2 regions of the Bacillus cereus group sp. BfR-BA-01316 genome follow, and region 1 is predicted to be linked to the other one. Evidence: riboswitches for the same ligand, from Rfam matches in the RefSeq annotation. Region 1 holds a riboswitch; the other holds the start of a gene.

Region 1 (8,073 bases):
TATTTATTGCATTATCCCGTGTACATCGTTCTGTTATGGATACTACAAATAAATCCATACAAAGTAACGGATTAAATCCAACTGAGTTTGCTGTATTAGAATTACTATATCATAAAGGAGGCCAACCACTTCAGCAAATCGGTGAACGTATTTTAATAGCTAGTGGCAGCATTACATACGTTGTAGATAAGCTAGAGAAAAAAGGGCTTGTAAAACGAATTCCATGTCCAAATGACAGGCGTGTTATTTATGCACAATTAACGGAGTCTGGAGAGAGCTTTATTGCTTCTATTTTTCCAGGTCATGAGCAAGTTATACATCAGTCTTTTGAAATGTTAACGAAGGATGAGAAGGATGAATTACTCGAGCTCTTGAAAAAAATTGGAAAGTATGAAAAATGATGATATGTTCCAAAGGAGCTTTGGATAAAGAAATCCAAGGCTTTTTTGTGTGCATGTATTTATGACATCATCTACCGCATTTTGCTGAAGAATAAGAGGAGATTTGTAAGTAAGAATTGAATTATAGTAATGATGCATATAATGGAGAGGGGGCTCGTTCATGTCATTTAAAGACTATGAATATAAACGGCCAAATATTGAAGAATTAAAAGAGAAGTTTATTGTTGCTTTAGAAAAATTCGATAAGGCAAAAACGCTTGAAGAACAAAAACAATTAATTAATTCAATTAATGAAATTCGTAATGATTTTGGTACAATGGGGAATCTTTGTTACATTCGCCATTCTGTTGATACGACAGATGCTTTTTATAAGGAAGAGCAAGATTTCTTTGATGAATACTCACCAGTTGTACAAGGCTATGGAACAAAATATTATAAGGCGTTAATTAATTCGCCATTCCGTGAAGAATTAGAAGCGTATTATGGAAAGCAATTATTTGCTCTAGCTAAATGTGATTTAAAAACATATTCAGATGAAGTAGTGAAAGATTTACAATTAGAGAATAAATTGTCTTCACAATATACACAGTTATTAGCATCTGCAAAAATTGACTTTGCAGGAGAAGAAAGAACGTTATCGCAACTTATTCCGTTTATGCAAGGAAAAGAAAGAAGCGAACGTAAGGCAGCAAGTGAAGCATACTACGGATTTTTAGCTGGGAATGAGGAAGAGTTAGATCGTATTTATGATGAGCTTGTTAAAGTGAGAACGAAAATCGCAAAAACACTTGGTTTTAAAAACTTTGTTGAATTAGGATATGCAAGAATGTATCGTACAGATTATAATGCTGAAATGGTAGCGAACTATCGTCAGCAAGTATTAGATTATATCGTTCCGGTTGCAACCGAGTTAAGAAATAGACAAAAAGCACGCATTGGTGTAGAAAAGCTCGCTTATTATGATGAAAACTTTGAGTTTGCTACAGGTAATCCAAATCCAAAAGGCGATGCCGATTGGATTATTAATCACGGGAAAACGATGTATAAAGAATTATCAGCTGAAACAGATGAATTTTTTAATTTCATGCTAGATAATGATTTATTAGATTTAGTTGCGAAAAAAGGAAAAGCTGGTGGTGGATATTGTACATATATCGAGAATTACAAAGCACCATTCATCTTCTCAAACTTTAATGGAACGTCTGGTGACATTGATGTATTAACGCATGAAGCTGGTCATGCTTTCCAAGTATATGAAAGTCGTAAGTATGAAATTCCAGAATATAATTGGCCAACATATGAAGCGTGTGAAATCCATTCAATGAGTATGGAATTCTTTACATGGCCATGGATGAAGTTATTCTTTGAAGAAGATGCGGATAAATATTACTTCTCACACTTAAGTTCAGCACTTCTATTTTTACCGTACGGTGTATCTGTAGATGAATATCAACATTATGTATATGAAAATCCAGAAGCATCGCCAGCAGAACGTAAGTCAGCATGGCGTAACATAGAGAAGAAGTATTTACCACATCGTGATTATGAAGATAATGATTATTTAGAGCGTGGTGGTTTCTGGCAACGTCAAGGCCATATTTATAGCTCACCATTCTATTATATTGACTACACGTTAGCTCAAATTTGTGCACTGCAATTTTGGAAACGTGCAAGAGATAATAGACAAGAGGCTTGGGAAGATTATGTGAATCTTTGTCAACAAGGTGGAAGTAAATCATTCTTAGAATTAGTAGAAGTTGCAAATTTAACATCACCATTCGCTGAGGGGTGTGTAAAAAGTGTAATTACAGAAATTGAAGCGTGGTTACGTGCTGTTGACGACACAAAATTGTAAAAAACATGCACTTTTTTCACATGTTTAACATCGACATAATGGAAAAATGATGAGATAATAAAAGAAAATTCAGAATCATTTTAGGGGTGTTTCTAATGGGGAGCACCCCTTTTCACCAACAAAAGGGGGGAAAGCACTATGCTTCAATCTAATATGGATGTTAGTTTAGAAACTTTAGTTCACTCATTACAGTCTACACGAAGCACGCTGTTATCAGAAATTGAAATGTTAAATGATACGGAGGTGAATGTAAAGCCACGCCGTGATAAATGGAGTATTATTCAAATTTTGCATCATTTGCATTTAGTTGAACAGTCTGTCACATCTGCCCTTGTATATGCTTTGCAAAAAAAAGAAAGAAAACTTGCTCCATTTAAAGACCTCCAACTTACGCTTGATCGCACACATAAACGGGAAGCTCCTCAACAAATGAAACCAACAGAAACATTAATGAAAAAACTGCAAGGAATTCAATTACTAGAACATTCACGACAAGAATTATTTCATGCACTTCATAGTGTGATAGATGAAAAAGAATTATTTGAAAATGGATTAAAACATCCTATTTTTAATGATTTGAATTTATATCAATGGGTTCAATTTCTGGATTTACACGAACAAAGACATCTTACACAGCTAAAAGAAGCGAAACATGCAATTTTACAGCGGTAGGGGGCATATCACTGATTATTAGTCCGCAACAATCGGGCTGCTATCAAATAACGAGAAAAAGGAAAAGAAGCGGCGAACCGCTTCTTTTCCTTTTTTACTCATGCATAGTTTTATTTCTTATTTTGGAATACTACATGAGGAAGAGAAAAAGGAGTTGAAAAGTATGTCAAAGAAAAAGAGAGAAGAAGAGCGCGCTTGGAAAGCTCGGAAAGAAAATCAAAAGCCGCATGGAAAGGTGAAAGCTTTTGCAGAATTAGTTGAAGGAACAGAAAAAACGTGATGAACTTCATCACGTTTTTTGTATGATTGGGAAAGTTAATAAAAATGTTGTACCTGTTCCTTTTTCACTAATAATATCAACCTTTCCATTCATTGCTTGAATAACACTGAAGACGACCATCATCCCGAGTCCGGTCCCTTTTTCTTTCGTCGAGTAGAAAGGTGACCCAAGGCGTTTTACTTGTTCTTGATCCATACCAATACCTGTATCTTTTATATATAATTGTATATGTTTATGGTCTGGAACTAATGTAAGAATAAGGTCACCACCGTTAGGCATAGCCTCAATACAGTTTTTTAAAATATTTAATAAGCATTGGTTCAGCTTTTGCTTTTCACCAGCTATAAAGAAAGATGTACTTTGTTTTATGTAATGTATACGAACATTTGTTAAATTGGCGAGAGGTGTAATTAAAGATAACGCATGAAGTAATTCTTCCTCTACTTGTAATTGTTGTTCTTTTTCAATACTCGGTTTTGCAAAAGTTAAGTAGTCTGTAAGAACATGATTTGCTTGTTCGATACCATTAATGGCTATGTCGATATATAATTTTCGTTCCTTCTCAGAACATGTATCTGACTGTAAAAGTTGCAAAAATCCTTTCGTTGAAGTTAAAGGGTTGCGAATTTCATGAGAGATAGAAGCTGCCATTTCACCGATTAAATGAAATTTTTCAGCATTCATAAGTTCATTTTGGAGACGAACTTGCGTTTGTAATATGTGTAGCAAATATAAAATAAGGATTGTACCAAGTATCGTACATAGTTCGTACACGATAATATGTGGTATATAATCTGCCGTATTTGTAACCTCTGAAAGGAAAAATGGTATCCAGCCAAATCCGAATATAAGACTGTAAAAGATAGCGAGTGCTATTTTTATACGATTAGAACTTCGGTTAAACAGTTTGTATGTTAATAGTAGAACAATGAATAGTAGAACCGAAGCGATAAAGGATGGGAAAACACCTATTCCTCCTAATAAAAAGCGGTATATGTTTAATACAGCTAAGATGGAAGCACCGGCAATAGGACCACCTGTTAATGTGCCGACAATTAATACGATATGACGCATATCAAATTGAAATCCATAATTTGTTTTTGCCGCGAAAGTGATACATAGTATGGTAGCGAGGCAACATAATACAATAAACATAGATGAATTTAATTTAGGAGAGCGTTTCCCTTTTTGATTCCAAAATAAATGATATACAAGCATTGTAACAAGGATGGATAATATATTTAAAAAGAGATAAATAATAAAGAGTTTCAGTGGGATGCCTCCTCTCTTCTCACATTAAATTAATCATACTATAAAATGAAAGAAATAAAATATGAAATAGCGGAAAAAATCAGAAATTTTTTCTGGTAGTATACAATATGTTACAATAATCTTTGTCAATGAAAGAAGAAATTCCGTGCACTGCATGGGAGAGGTTCGCGAACTCCCTCTATAAAAAACTATGGAAACAACAATATCCTTAGGTATTGTTTTGTTTTTTTATTGTGACAGTTCAAGAACGTTCTTTCTTCTTATTCGTAGTAGAGAAGGAGAATGAGTGAAATGAAAAAAGAAAAAGCAGTTGTTGTTTTTAGTGGTGGACAAGATAGTACAACATGTTTATTTTGGGCAATACAACAGTTTGCAGAAGTGGAAGCTGTAACGTTTAATTACAATCAACGTCATAAGTTAGAAATTGATTGTGCAACGGAAATCGCGAAAGAGTTAGGAATTAAACATACGGTACTAGATATGAGTTTATTAAATCAACTTGCTCCAAATGCGTTAACGAGAACGGATATGGAGATTACACATGAAGAAGGTGAATTGCCATCAACATTTGTAGATGGACGAAATTTACTATTTTTATCATTTGCGGCTGTATTAGCAAAACAAGTTGGAGCACGTCATATTGTAACGGGTGTATGTGAAACTGATTTCAGTGGTTATCCAGATTGTCGTGACGTGTTTGTGAAATCATTAAACGTTACATTAAATTTATCTATGGATTATCCGTTTGTTATTCATACACCACTTATGTGGATTGATAAAGCAGAGACATGGAAATTATCTGATGAACTTGGAGCATTTGAGTTTGTTAGAGAAAAAACATTAACATGTTATAACGGAATCATTGGTGATGGTTGCGGTGAATGTCCAGCATGTCAACTTCGTAAAGCAGGATTAGATACGTATCTACAAGAACGCGAAGGAGCGAGCAACTAATGGATAACTTTTTTGGATTTCGCATCGTAGAAAATTTACAAAAAATGGACAAGGATATTCAACGTGAACAACTCAAATATCATAATAAAAGAGTAATGGTCAGCAAGGAATTTACATTTGACGCAGCGCACCATTTACACTGCTATGAAGGGAAATGTAAAAATTTACATGGTCACACATATAAAGTCGTATTTGGAATTAGCGGATATGTAAATGAAATAGGCCTTGCAATTGACTTTGGAGATATAAAAGAGATTTGGAAAAATGAAATAGAAATTTATTTAGATCATCGTTATTTAAACGAAACATTGCCAGAAATGAATACGACTGCTGAAAATATGGTCGTTTGGATTTATGAAAAGATGGCAGAAGCATTAACGAAAGATAATCGTGCGAACGAATACAAGGGAGCTCGTGTTGAATTTGTTCGTCTTTTTGAGACGCCGACTAGTTATGCGGAAGTAAGACGGGAGTGGATGCTCGATGAGTAAAATCCCCGTCTTAGAAATATTTGGTCCGACCATTCAAGGAGAAGGGATGGTTGTAGGACAAAAGACAATGTTTATCCGTACAGCAGGCTGTGATTATAGCTGTGCTTGGTGTGATTCTGCTTTTACATGGGATGGATCGGCCAAAGATCAAATTAAACAAATGACACCGGAAGACATTTGGAATGAGCTTGTAGAAATTGGTGGAGAAAATTTTTCTCATGTTACGATTTCGGGTGGAAATCCTGTTTTGCTGAAAAATATGCAATTTCTTCTTTCTATATTAAAGGAGAATGGAATGCGAACAGCGGTAGAAACGCAAGGGAGTAAATGGCAAGATTGGTTGCTTCAAATTGATGAGGTAACGATTTCTCCAAAACCACCAAGTTCAACTATGAAAACAGATTTTCAGATGTTAGATTCTGTTATTCATAAACTAGCAGGGAAAGATTTTAGTTTAAAAGTAGTAGTATTCGATAATCAAGATTTTGAATATGCAGTTAAGATGCACGAGCGTTATCCGAATGTACCATTTTTCTTACAAGTAGGGAATGATGATACGAAAACAGTGGATGATGCGGTGCTTATAAAAAAACTATTAGAAAAATATGAGTGGCTTATTGAAAAAGCTGTGAATTGTAAAGAAATGAATGATGCGAAAGTACTGCCTCAGCTTCATACGTTAGTATGGGGAAATAAACGAGGGGTATAATGAGAAGGGATGTTTAAAATGGCAGGAAGATTAGATGAAGATTTAAAAGATGTAACATTATTAGGAAATCAAAATACAAAATATTTATTTGAATATAGCCCGGAAATTTTAGAGGTATTTGATAATAACCATCCAAACCGTGATTACTTTGTAAAATTCAATTGTCCTGAATTTACAAGTTTATGTCCGAAAACAGGACAACCAGATTTTGCAACAATTTATATTAGCTACATTCCAGAACAAAGAATGGTAGAGAGTAAATCTTTAAAGCTATATTTATTTAGCTTCCGAAATCATGGTGACTTCCACGAAGATTGCATGAACGTTATTATGAATGATTTAATTAAATTAATGGATCCACGCTATATTGAGGTATGGGGGAAATTTACACCACGTGGTGGTATTTCAATCGATCCTTACTGTAACTACGGCCGCCCAGGAACTAAGTATGAGAAAATGGCAGACTACCGCATGATGAATCACGATTTATATCCAGAAACGATCGATAATCGTTAATATAATAGAAAGAAAGGATCTGTATGATATACAGATCCTTTCTTTCTATTATATTATGCATGTTGATTAATGACAGTATAGTTTTTATGGCTTACAACTGTAAGCGGTTCCATATCTAGTTCTCTAAAATTCTCCATAATTGTTATATCAACAATAACGGAGTTTTGATTTACCTTTTGAACACGGCCTTGCATTCCACCTTTAAATTCAATGATATCTCCAGTTTCTGCGATCTGCATAAGCAACTCTCCTTGTTCCAGTTTTCCCAAAAAAAGAATAATTTGGGCTTTTTTATTTCCTCTTATTTTGAACTATATTTACTACTTTGTAAATGTTTCCAAAGTAAAAATTCGAAAAATATTCACTTTTTGTAAGAAAATATGTAAAAAATATTGTTTAGGAGAGGAATGATGAAAATACATACATCTTTATATGGGAGTATAATAAAAGATAAAATGACCTACTAAAGTGGGGGAAATTAGGGGCGGTAAAATGATGTTTGAAATTGTGGGGAGCTTTATAGCGATTTTATTATTTTTATTTTCTTATATACAGTTGAAGAAAGTGCGTCATCATGAAACAACTACATATTGTGATGGACTGGATGGTGTGCACACTTCGATAACACATAATAGTGGTGGGGATATATAACTTTCTTTTTATGCATGGTATGATGGCAATAAGAAATAGTACGTAATATAGTTCGTAAGTGATGAATGGAGAGTGGAAAGAATGCGAATTTCTTTTATTCATCATGGTCGTTTGGACAGTACTATAGAGCCAATGACAATTATTTCATTTCGTGAATGGATGAAGAAATATGATTTAGGGACTACAGTAAAAGAAACTCCTATACCAATTGAAACAATTGAGGCGATTGAATCAGCGAAACTGGTTGTAACGAGTGATCAAAGGCGCGCTGT
Region 2 (8,073 bases), on a different contig from region 1:
TACCAACAATAATGCAAAGACTGTACAAAAAAGCTTCTTGTTTCGTTACCTTTGTAAGCAACGAGCTAAGTGTACTTCCGTATATGCCAAACCAAAAAACGAGATTTAATGGATTGGATATCGCAATTAGAAATCCTGCCATAAAAGATTGTTTAAGTCCACCTATCTCTTCTTGTTTATATTCCATATTAGAGTGAGAAATTCCTTGTTTTACACTTTGAAACCCTAAATAAAACAACAAGAAAAAACCAGCGCAATACATAAAAGCTTGTACATATGTATACATAAACACAGAAGATAAACCGAAATAAATAAGCAGCATAAACAAAATATCAGCAGTCATTCCTCCGATTCCAACAATCCACGCATGCCAAAATCCACGTTCAATTCCCCGTTTTAACATTTCAATATTAATCGGACCTACAGGTGCAGCTAATGAAATACCTAATACTATTTGTTGTATAATTGCTCCAAACACCGCTCTATCCTTTCTACTTCTTTTACTATTAAGTAATGATGCAAATATAGAAAACAGACTAGCTTTCATAAAAATTATTCACTAATACAATACCCTTTTTTATCCAAAATATGCAAAAGAGCCATCCAGTTGATGGCTCTTATTTCTCTACTCTATGATGAAAAGGACATTTACCTTTAATCGGCTCAATATCATCCCCTATGAAATATTGTTTCCATTCACGATGATTAGGATCGCCGTAGTGACTAATGTTAGGGTGCTTCGGCAACTGATCCCACTTTTCAACTCGTTCACGGACCATTTGTCTTGAATACGACCCTTTAGGACGATCTCCTTCTAATCCATCGAAAATAGTTCGTGGCTGGAATCCAATAACGAGAGAATTTCCTAAATGCCTAGTTTTTCTCTGTTTATAAGCTGGCGCATTCCCAAATGCAAATATTGGTTCACCACCAAATGAAAATTCCCATAAATGATGGTCAGGGTCTGCTGGAATTTGCTTCGGCCATGTTTGGTTATCATTTTCATGTAAATACTGTAGTACTTTCCAAAAGTAATCACGGTAATATTCCAATGATTTTTCTTCACATTCTGGTTCCACAAAAAGAAAAAAGCCCCTTCTTACAATCGGCCGCTCTTTCATTAGCTCCAAAAAAGTTAACATTGTATTGGGCAAATGACTCCAATCATTATGAGAGAGAAATGAATAACGAAGTTCATTCTTCTTCAATGCTGTTAAACCGAAATAACACGGGAAGGTTGGTTCTAACACGACACTCGAAAAATCATGAAATTCTTTTGCAACCCAATTCGGTATGTCGACTCTATTTTTCATCCCTTCATTATCTAATAAATAAGACTCATCCATTCTTTCACCTCATTATGTACAGCATTCACTTAAGAATATTACATACTCGGCTTGTCCTATACCTTTTTAAAAATTCGAGAAGAAATTAATTTAAAATGCAAAATTTTCAAAACACTCACTTGACTAAATTCTACCAATTCATGTATATTTAAATTAATCATTTAGCAGAATATTCGAGAATGTAGCATTTTTTATTTATATTATTTTTTAATGAATTTCACTAAATGAAAAAAGGAATCGTTTTTAGGAGGAATTGTGACATGCAAGGAAAAGTAAAATGGTTTAACAATGAAAAAGGTTTTGGATTTATCGAAATGGAAGGCTCTGAAGATGTATTCGTACATTTCTCTGCTATTCAAAGCGACGGTTACAAAGCTTTAGAGGAAGGTCAAGAAGTATCTTTCGACATTACTGAAGGAAACCGTGGACCTCAAGCTGCTAACGTAACAAAACTTTAATCCCACATATGACAGGAGGTTACCTTACTTGGTAACCTCCTTTGTTATTCCTTTGTATATTTCCGTTTTACAGAGCAAAAACTATGTGAAATGCACAAAATACAAAGGAGGCAATAACAATGGGGTCACATGTAAATGATTTTGAAGAAGTAAAATTCCGTGTAGAAACTGCACAAAAAATGGTAGGTTCTGCAACAATTTCAATGGATCCAGACACATTAGAGCATGCCACTACTGCAGTAGAATCGGCTCGTTCTCAGCTTGAAATCATGAAATCCGTTGCAACGGATTTAGATGAGCCATTTCTAATGAATGAAGAAAAAAAATTAAGTAAGTGCGAGCATCAATTACACGAAGCGAAGCACTAAAAAACATCCAGAGAAAATTCTCTGGATGTTTTTTTATGACAATTGCTCCCCATACTTTTTCAACTTCTCTCCAACCGTACATTGCCGTATACAAAAAGAATGGGCATAGTATTTACTATGATTTTTCCGATTATGTTCCTGCAGGAAACACCCTCCGCAATACGTTTCTAATAAGTCATTTACCTCTGTAATGAGTTGCTTCTTCTTCACGTGTGCACCTCTCTATTCGGTTATTTCTTTATGACTATCAATCGTCGTCCCTTCTAATGCTTGCGCTGCTAATTGATGTGCCTCTTTATTTTGCTTTCTAGATATCGGTTCACAAACAAGTTTTAATTTCATTTGCTTCGCTTTTTGTTCAATTTGGTCTAAGTAATGATTTAAATGTTCATCATAGCAAGGCCATTCACCAGCTAATTGCTGCAGTACAACTTGAGAATCTCCACGAAGTGTAACTGCTTCATATTTAATTCCTAATTCCTCGAGTGTATTCATCCCGTATAATAATGCTGCGTACTCCGCTTCGTTATTATCATATATGCCTTCTATGTATGCATTGCGACGAACTCGATAATTTGTATTTCCTTTTTTGTAGTATACACATATGCCAACCCCAGCTTCTTTCGTCTGCACATCATAACCACCATCAAAATAAACTTGAATTTCTTGAGGATCTTCCTCCACTTGCTTACTCAGTTTTTTCATTTCTTTTAATGACCATTCCGCGTCCATTTCATCGTAAAATAAAAGTTCTTTCACCCTACCTGTTTTCTCAAAATCCTCCGCAAATTGAAGCACTTCTTCTATGTTCATATAATCTGTTGTTAATTCAGTTTGTAAACCACGCTTCGTTTTATACAACCAATGTATTTTATATTTCATACTAGATTCCCCTTTTATAAGACTTCTTATATTTATTTTATTATATTTTATCAAGAGTCACAGCATTATATTCAATATAATCACATACAAAAAGAGCCATCCTATATAAGGACGGCTCTTTCATCTATTACATAAATCTTTCAAATTGTACTCGCTTATTAATCCAGTACATTACAGGCATACCAATTGCCATTACAACAAATTCACCAACTGCACAAGTTAGCCATGTCAATAAAAATGGCAGATCAAACGCAAGATGAAGTTCAATTGCTATCATAAACATTGTAATTGTAAAAATAACTGTATTAAAAATCATACGAGCCCAAACACCTTTAATGAAGCGCATAGAAATAATAGTTGCAAGTAGTGCAAGAATTGATTGCCCTACTCCAAATACTAAATCATAAGCGATCATAGGTGAGAAAAAGAGATTCGTTAAAAATACACCTAATACAATCCCGTAAATTGCTTTCTTATTGAATACAACGAGATGATTAAACATCTCTGAAATACGAAACTGTACACTCGTAAAGCCAAATGGCTGAATAAGCATAGAAACAGCAATATATAATGCCGCTAAAATACCATTACCGACTAATGTTCTTATATTCATGACAAAATCTCCTTAGTTTTTTTACGTGGGATGGTTTCGAACCACGTTATTCGTTTTTAAGCAACAAGATTATATTTTACGCAATAGGTGCTCTTTCGTCAATAGATTCCTATCATTTACTACCTTTTTTCTTTTAGACAACGTATAATAAAGTGAAACTTTAATCAGCGGGGGTTTTGTCCATCCCCCACTGATTATTAGCCCGCACCAATCGGGTTTTTACGGACCGTTAATACGGGATAAAACATATGAAAGATTTAGGAGGTTTCACTTCATGACAGCAACAATTCAAAATGAAAAAGTGATCGTTTCCATCTCTGACAAAGGTGCAGAATTACAAAGCGTTCGCTTAAAAGAAGACAATACAGAATATTTATGGCAAGGTGATTCTACTTATTGGGGACGTCGTGCACCAATCTTGTTTCCAATCGTCGGTCGATTAGTAGAAAATACATACTACGTAGAAGGTAAACCTTATTCATTAACACAGCATGGTTTTGCCCGTGATCTTTCGTTCTCTGTTAAAGAACAAAGTGAAACAAAAATCACTTATGTCGTTACTAGTAATGAAGAGACGTTACAAAAATATCCATATGAATTTGAATTACTCGTTTCTTATGAAGTAGACGAACAAAATATACATGTTACATATGAAGTAAACAATCCTTCTTCAAAAGAGATGTTCTTTTCAATCGGAGCACATCCTGGATTCAACTGTCCTTTATTAGAAGGTGAATCATTTGCAGATTATCATCTATCATTTAACGGATCTGAACGTTTAGAAACTAGCATATTAGAAGGTCCTTTTCTTTCAAATGAAAAGCAACTAATCGCTGAAAATACGAAAGAATTGCCACTTACATATGATTTGTTCAAAAATGACGCGCTTATTTTTGAACATATGAATACGAATGAAATTTCTATTCGCTCACATAAACATAATAAATTTGTAAAAGTAGCATTTGATGGGTTCCCATTTGTCGGCGTATGGACACCAGGAGATAACGCACCTTTCTTATGTATTGAACCTTGGTACGGAATTGCTGATGAAGTAAAGCAAACAAAAGATTTTAAAGAAAAAAAAGGAATTCAATCGTTACAAGCGAATGAAACATTTACATGTCGTTATAGCATTACAATTGGATAAAGTGAAACTTTAATCAGTGGGGGGGGTTCATCCCCCACTGATTATTAGCCCACACCAATCGGGCGTTTACGGGCAGTAAGACTCCCACAAATAGCGGGATAAGTACTCTATCCCCTACTTCTAAAAAAATTTTCAAGTAGGGGATAACCTTATAACTGGAGGTTTCTCATTTTGATTGAAGTATATATCGATGGTGCATCAAAAGGAAATCCTGGACCTTCTGGTGCCGGGGTTTTTATTAAAGGGGTACAGCCACCTGTACAATTGTCATTACCACTTGGGACAATGTCAAACCATGAAGCAGAATACCACGCTTTACTTGCAGCATTAAAGTATTGCGCAGCGCATAATTATAGCATTGTATCTTTTCGTACAGATTCTCAACTTGTTGAGCGGGCTGTTGAAAAAGAATACGCAAAAAATAAAATGTTTGCACCGCTTCTAGAAGAAGCACTGCAGTACATAAAAAATTTCGATCTCTTTTTTATTAAGTGGATTCCAAGTAGTCAAAATAAAGTCGCTGATGAATTAGCTAGAAAAGCTATTTCACAAAATTAACGGGGGTATGAGTGTGAAAAAAGGGTGGATTGCTCCTCTCGCATTATTATTCGTCTCTTTTATTTGGGGAGCTACGTTTGTTGTCGTTCAAAATGCTATGTCTTTTATTGGACCATTTACTTTTAATGCTATTCGCTTTTTATTCGCTGGAATTATTTTATTATTCGTTCAAATGATTTTCTCACAAAAAACTTCAAAACAAGATATAAAACAGAGTAGTCTCGCTGGATTGATTGTTGGATTCTTTTTATGTATTGGCTATTTATTACAAACATTCGGCTTACTTTATACAACCTCTTCAAAAGCTGGTTTCTTAACAGGGCTTAGTATCATTATGGTCCCAATCTTGTCTTTTATCTTTTTAAAACAGCGAGCTACAATTTTCATTGCACTTGGTATTACTGTAGCAACAGCAGGTTTATATTTATTAACAGCTGGTGATTCTTTTCAATTAAACATTGGAGATATACTCGTTCTCGGTTGCGCTGTCGCTTTCGCTGCCCATATTCTTGTTAACGGTTTCTTTTCTAAGAAAATATCACCTTTATTACTAAGCACTTCTCAAGTATTAGCTGTCGGTATATTTTCTTCTATTTGCGCTTTTTTGTTTGAAGATTGGGGAAAATTACTTTCAGTATCACTATGGACAAATCATTCCTTTTTATTCGCTCTATTTCTAACTTCCCTGTTTGCGACATCAATTGCCTTTTTCATTCAAACATCTGCACAAAAACACACTTCTCCAACGAGAGTAGCCATTATTTTCGCAATGGAGCCTGTTTTTGCAGCATTAACAGGCGTTCTAGTAGCAAATGAACAGCTTTCTATTTCTGCTGTTATTGGATGTCTATGTATTTTCCTAGGTATGATTTTTGTTGAATTACCTTCAAAAACAAAAAAAGAAGCGCGGGCTGCGTGAAGTTACGCTTGTAACTTCCGCATAAAAGCCTTAGCGCTTTTTTTATCTGTAATTTCTTCTTCTTTCAATCGTTCTAATAACGCAACAAAATAACTGCCATCAAACTGTAACTGATGTTTAATCGTCGCTTCTATTGCTGCGTTCACAATTCCATCAGATGCACCAGTATATCCTTGTCCAAACATAATAAACCCGTGTGCTTCCTCTGATAATTTAAATCCTTTCGTATGTAAGAATGAAAGATAATCTTCTACTGTTTGCATGATATTCCCACCTACTCAAAAATTCTCCACTTCCTATCATACATGTTTTTATACTCTATGAGAATGAAATTTCTTTGACAACTTTGTAAATCGCTCGTCTACTTCACTAATGATAGAGGATTCTCATACACTATTACGGAATATATAAAGTGAAAATTATTCTGTATTAAAGGGGAGAAACAATGAAACAAGCTCTATTAATTATTGATGCTCAACAAGAACTAATTGATGGAAATGAACAAGAAAATGAAGTTTTCCGTAAAACCGAGCTATTAGCTACACTAAATATCGCTGTACAGCAAGCAATTGATTCAAATGCCCTTATTGTTTTCGTAAGAGATACTGATGTTGCTTCTGGTAAAGGGGAAGGATTTGAAGTACATAAGCAAATTAACATCCCTCAATCTGCAATCCTTATTAATAAAGCCGCAACAAATTCATTCTATGGTACTTCTTTACTTGAACTTTTAAAAGAAGAGAAGATTAATCATCTCGTTATAGGTGGATGTAAAACAGAACATTGCATTGACACCGCTGTTAGAACAGCTACTGTACAAGGTTTTGATGTTACATTAATTAAAAATGGCCATTCAACAACTGATTCTAACGTATTGTCTGCGCAGCAAATTATCGAGCACCATAATAAAACTTTACATGGTCATTATAACGTTGATCATTTTTCTATGGTGAGAGATATCGAGGAAGATCTCTTTCAACCGACTCATGACCAATATCGTGATTAAATTAACTATAAAAAAGAATCCTTTTCACGAAAGGATTCTTTTTTATCCAAAAATTTGTGCCGCAATACTATAGAGCCCATTATTCCTTTTTAATAATTGATCACTATTTTTCATCATTATTGGCGGTTTATTAACCTTTTGAAAACCAGTAATCTCTAATTCTTGCATGAAATCTTTCTTTCCTTCTGGTACATCAATTCTTAATTTTCCATTATGCCCTTTTGCTAAAGAATGTACAATTTCCATTGCCATTGTGTCATTTTTAGCAACGACTGGTCCTATTATTTTATTTTCTGGCGTTTGTATACTCATTCCATAGCCTAATATATTTTGTTTTGTATCCCTTATAAGGATACATTGTTCACTTTGCATAATTCTGCGCTTTAAAAACTCTTTTCGACTTGTCCCAAATGCATCTTCATCTATTTTTATTATTTTTTCTAAATCACACTCTTCATAATTCAAGATATACTCTTCATTTCCTACACATTTATAATTCGCATTATACGAGTTGCATATGTATTTAGAAACATAGCTCACAACCCTAAATCCTAATTTTTCATATAAAGGCTTCCCCTCATCCGTAGCAATAAGCATAATTGGAGTTTGAGATGATACAATCTTCATACATGAATCCGTTATCGCCTTTCCAATCCCTCTCCCTTTATAATCTGGATGTACAATCACCATTCCGATAGACGCTAATGTCTCCCCATATAATATAATTGCTGCACTAGCGATTACTTCTCCCTTTTCATTCCGCATGCCATATACGA

What was found. Region 1 has a riboswitch for preQ1 ahead of queC (7-cyano-7-deazaguanine synthase QueC). Riboswitches for the same ligand answer to the same signal wherever they lie in the genome.
Positions count from the first base shown of each region.
Region 2: linked by a shared signal. The riboswitch ahead of MR071_RS04705 (QueT transporter family protein) and the one ahead of queC (7-cyano-7-deazaguanine synthase QueC) in region 1 are both predicted to bind preQ1.

Region 1 covers NZ_JAKUGX010000013.1:39,652-47,724, reverse strand. The annotation lists gene MR071_RS12490 (MarR family winged helix-turn-helix transcriptional regulator) at 1-401, shown strand, start outside; gene MR071_RS12485 (M3 family oligoendopeptidase) at 562-2,256, shown strand; gene MR071_RS12480 (DinB family protein) at 2,395-2,928, shown strand; gene MR071_RS12475 (DUF6254 family protein) at 3,092-3,208, shown strand; gene MR071_RS12470 (ATP-binding protein) at 3,218-4,426, opposite strand; PreQ1 riboswitch class I at 4,635-4,678, shown strand; gene queC (7-cyano-7-deazaguanine synthase QueC) at 4,772-5,434, shown strand; gene queD (6-carboxytetrahydropterin synthase QueD) at 5,434-5,925, shown strand; gene queE (7-carboxy-7-deazaguanine synthase QueE) at 5,918-6,634, shown strand; gene queF (preQ(1) synthase) at 6,653-7,150, shown strand; gene MR071_RS12445 (YkvS family protein) at 7,204-7,389, opposite strand; gene MR071_RS12440 (hypothetical protein) at 7,643-7,801, shown strand; gene MR071_RS12435 (histidine phosphatase family protein) at 7,883-8,073, shown strand, end outside.
Region 2 covers NZ_JAKUGX010000004.1:24,831-32,903, reverse strand. The annotation lists gene MR071_RS04735 (LysE family transporter) at 1-478, opposite strand, end outside; gene MR071_RS04730 (YqcI/YcgG family protein) at 618-1,346, opposite strand; gene cspB (cold shock-like protein CspB) at 1,607-1,804, shown strand; gene MR071_RS04720 (DUF2564 family protein) at 1,924-2,172, shown strand; gene MR071_RS04715 (zinc-finger domain-containing protein) at 2,206-2,382, opposite strand; gene MR071_RS04710 (ribonuclease H family protein) at 2,395-3,054, opposite strand; gene MR071_RS04705 (QueT transporter family protein) at 3,182-3,667, opposite strand; PreQ1 riboswitch class I at 3,674-3,718, opposite strand; gene MR071_RS04700 (aldose 1-epimerase family protein) at 3,942-4,814, shown strand; gene MR071_RS04695 (reverse transcriptase-like protein) at 4,986-5,372, shown strand; gene MR071_RS04690 (DMT family transporter) at 5,386-6,291, shown strand; gene MR071_RS04685 (DUF6123 family protein) at 6,294-6,554, opposite strand; gene MR071_RS04680 (cysteine hydrolase family protein) at 6,737-7,297, shown strand; gene MR071_RS04675 (GNAT family N-acetyltransferase) at 7,340-8,073, opposite strand, start outside.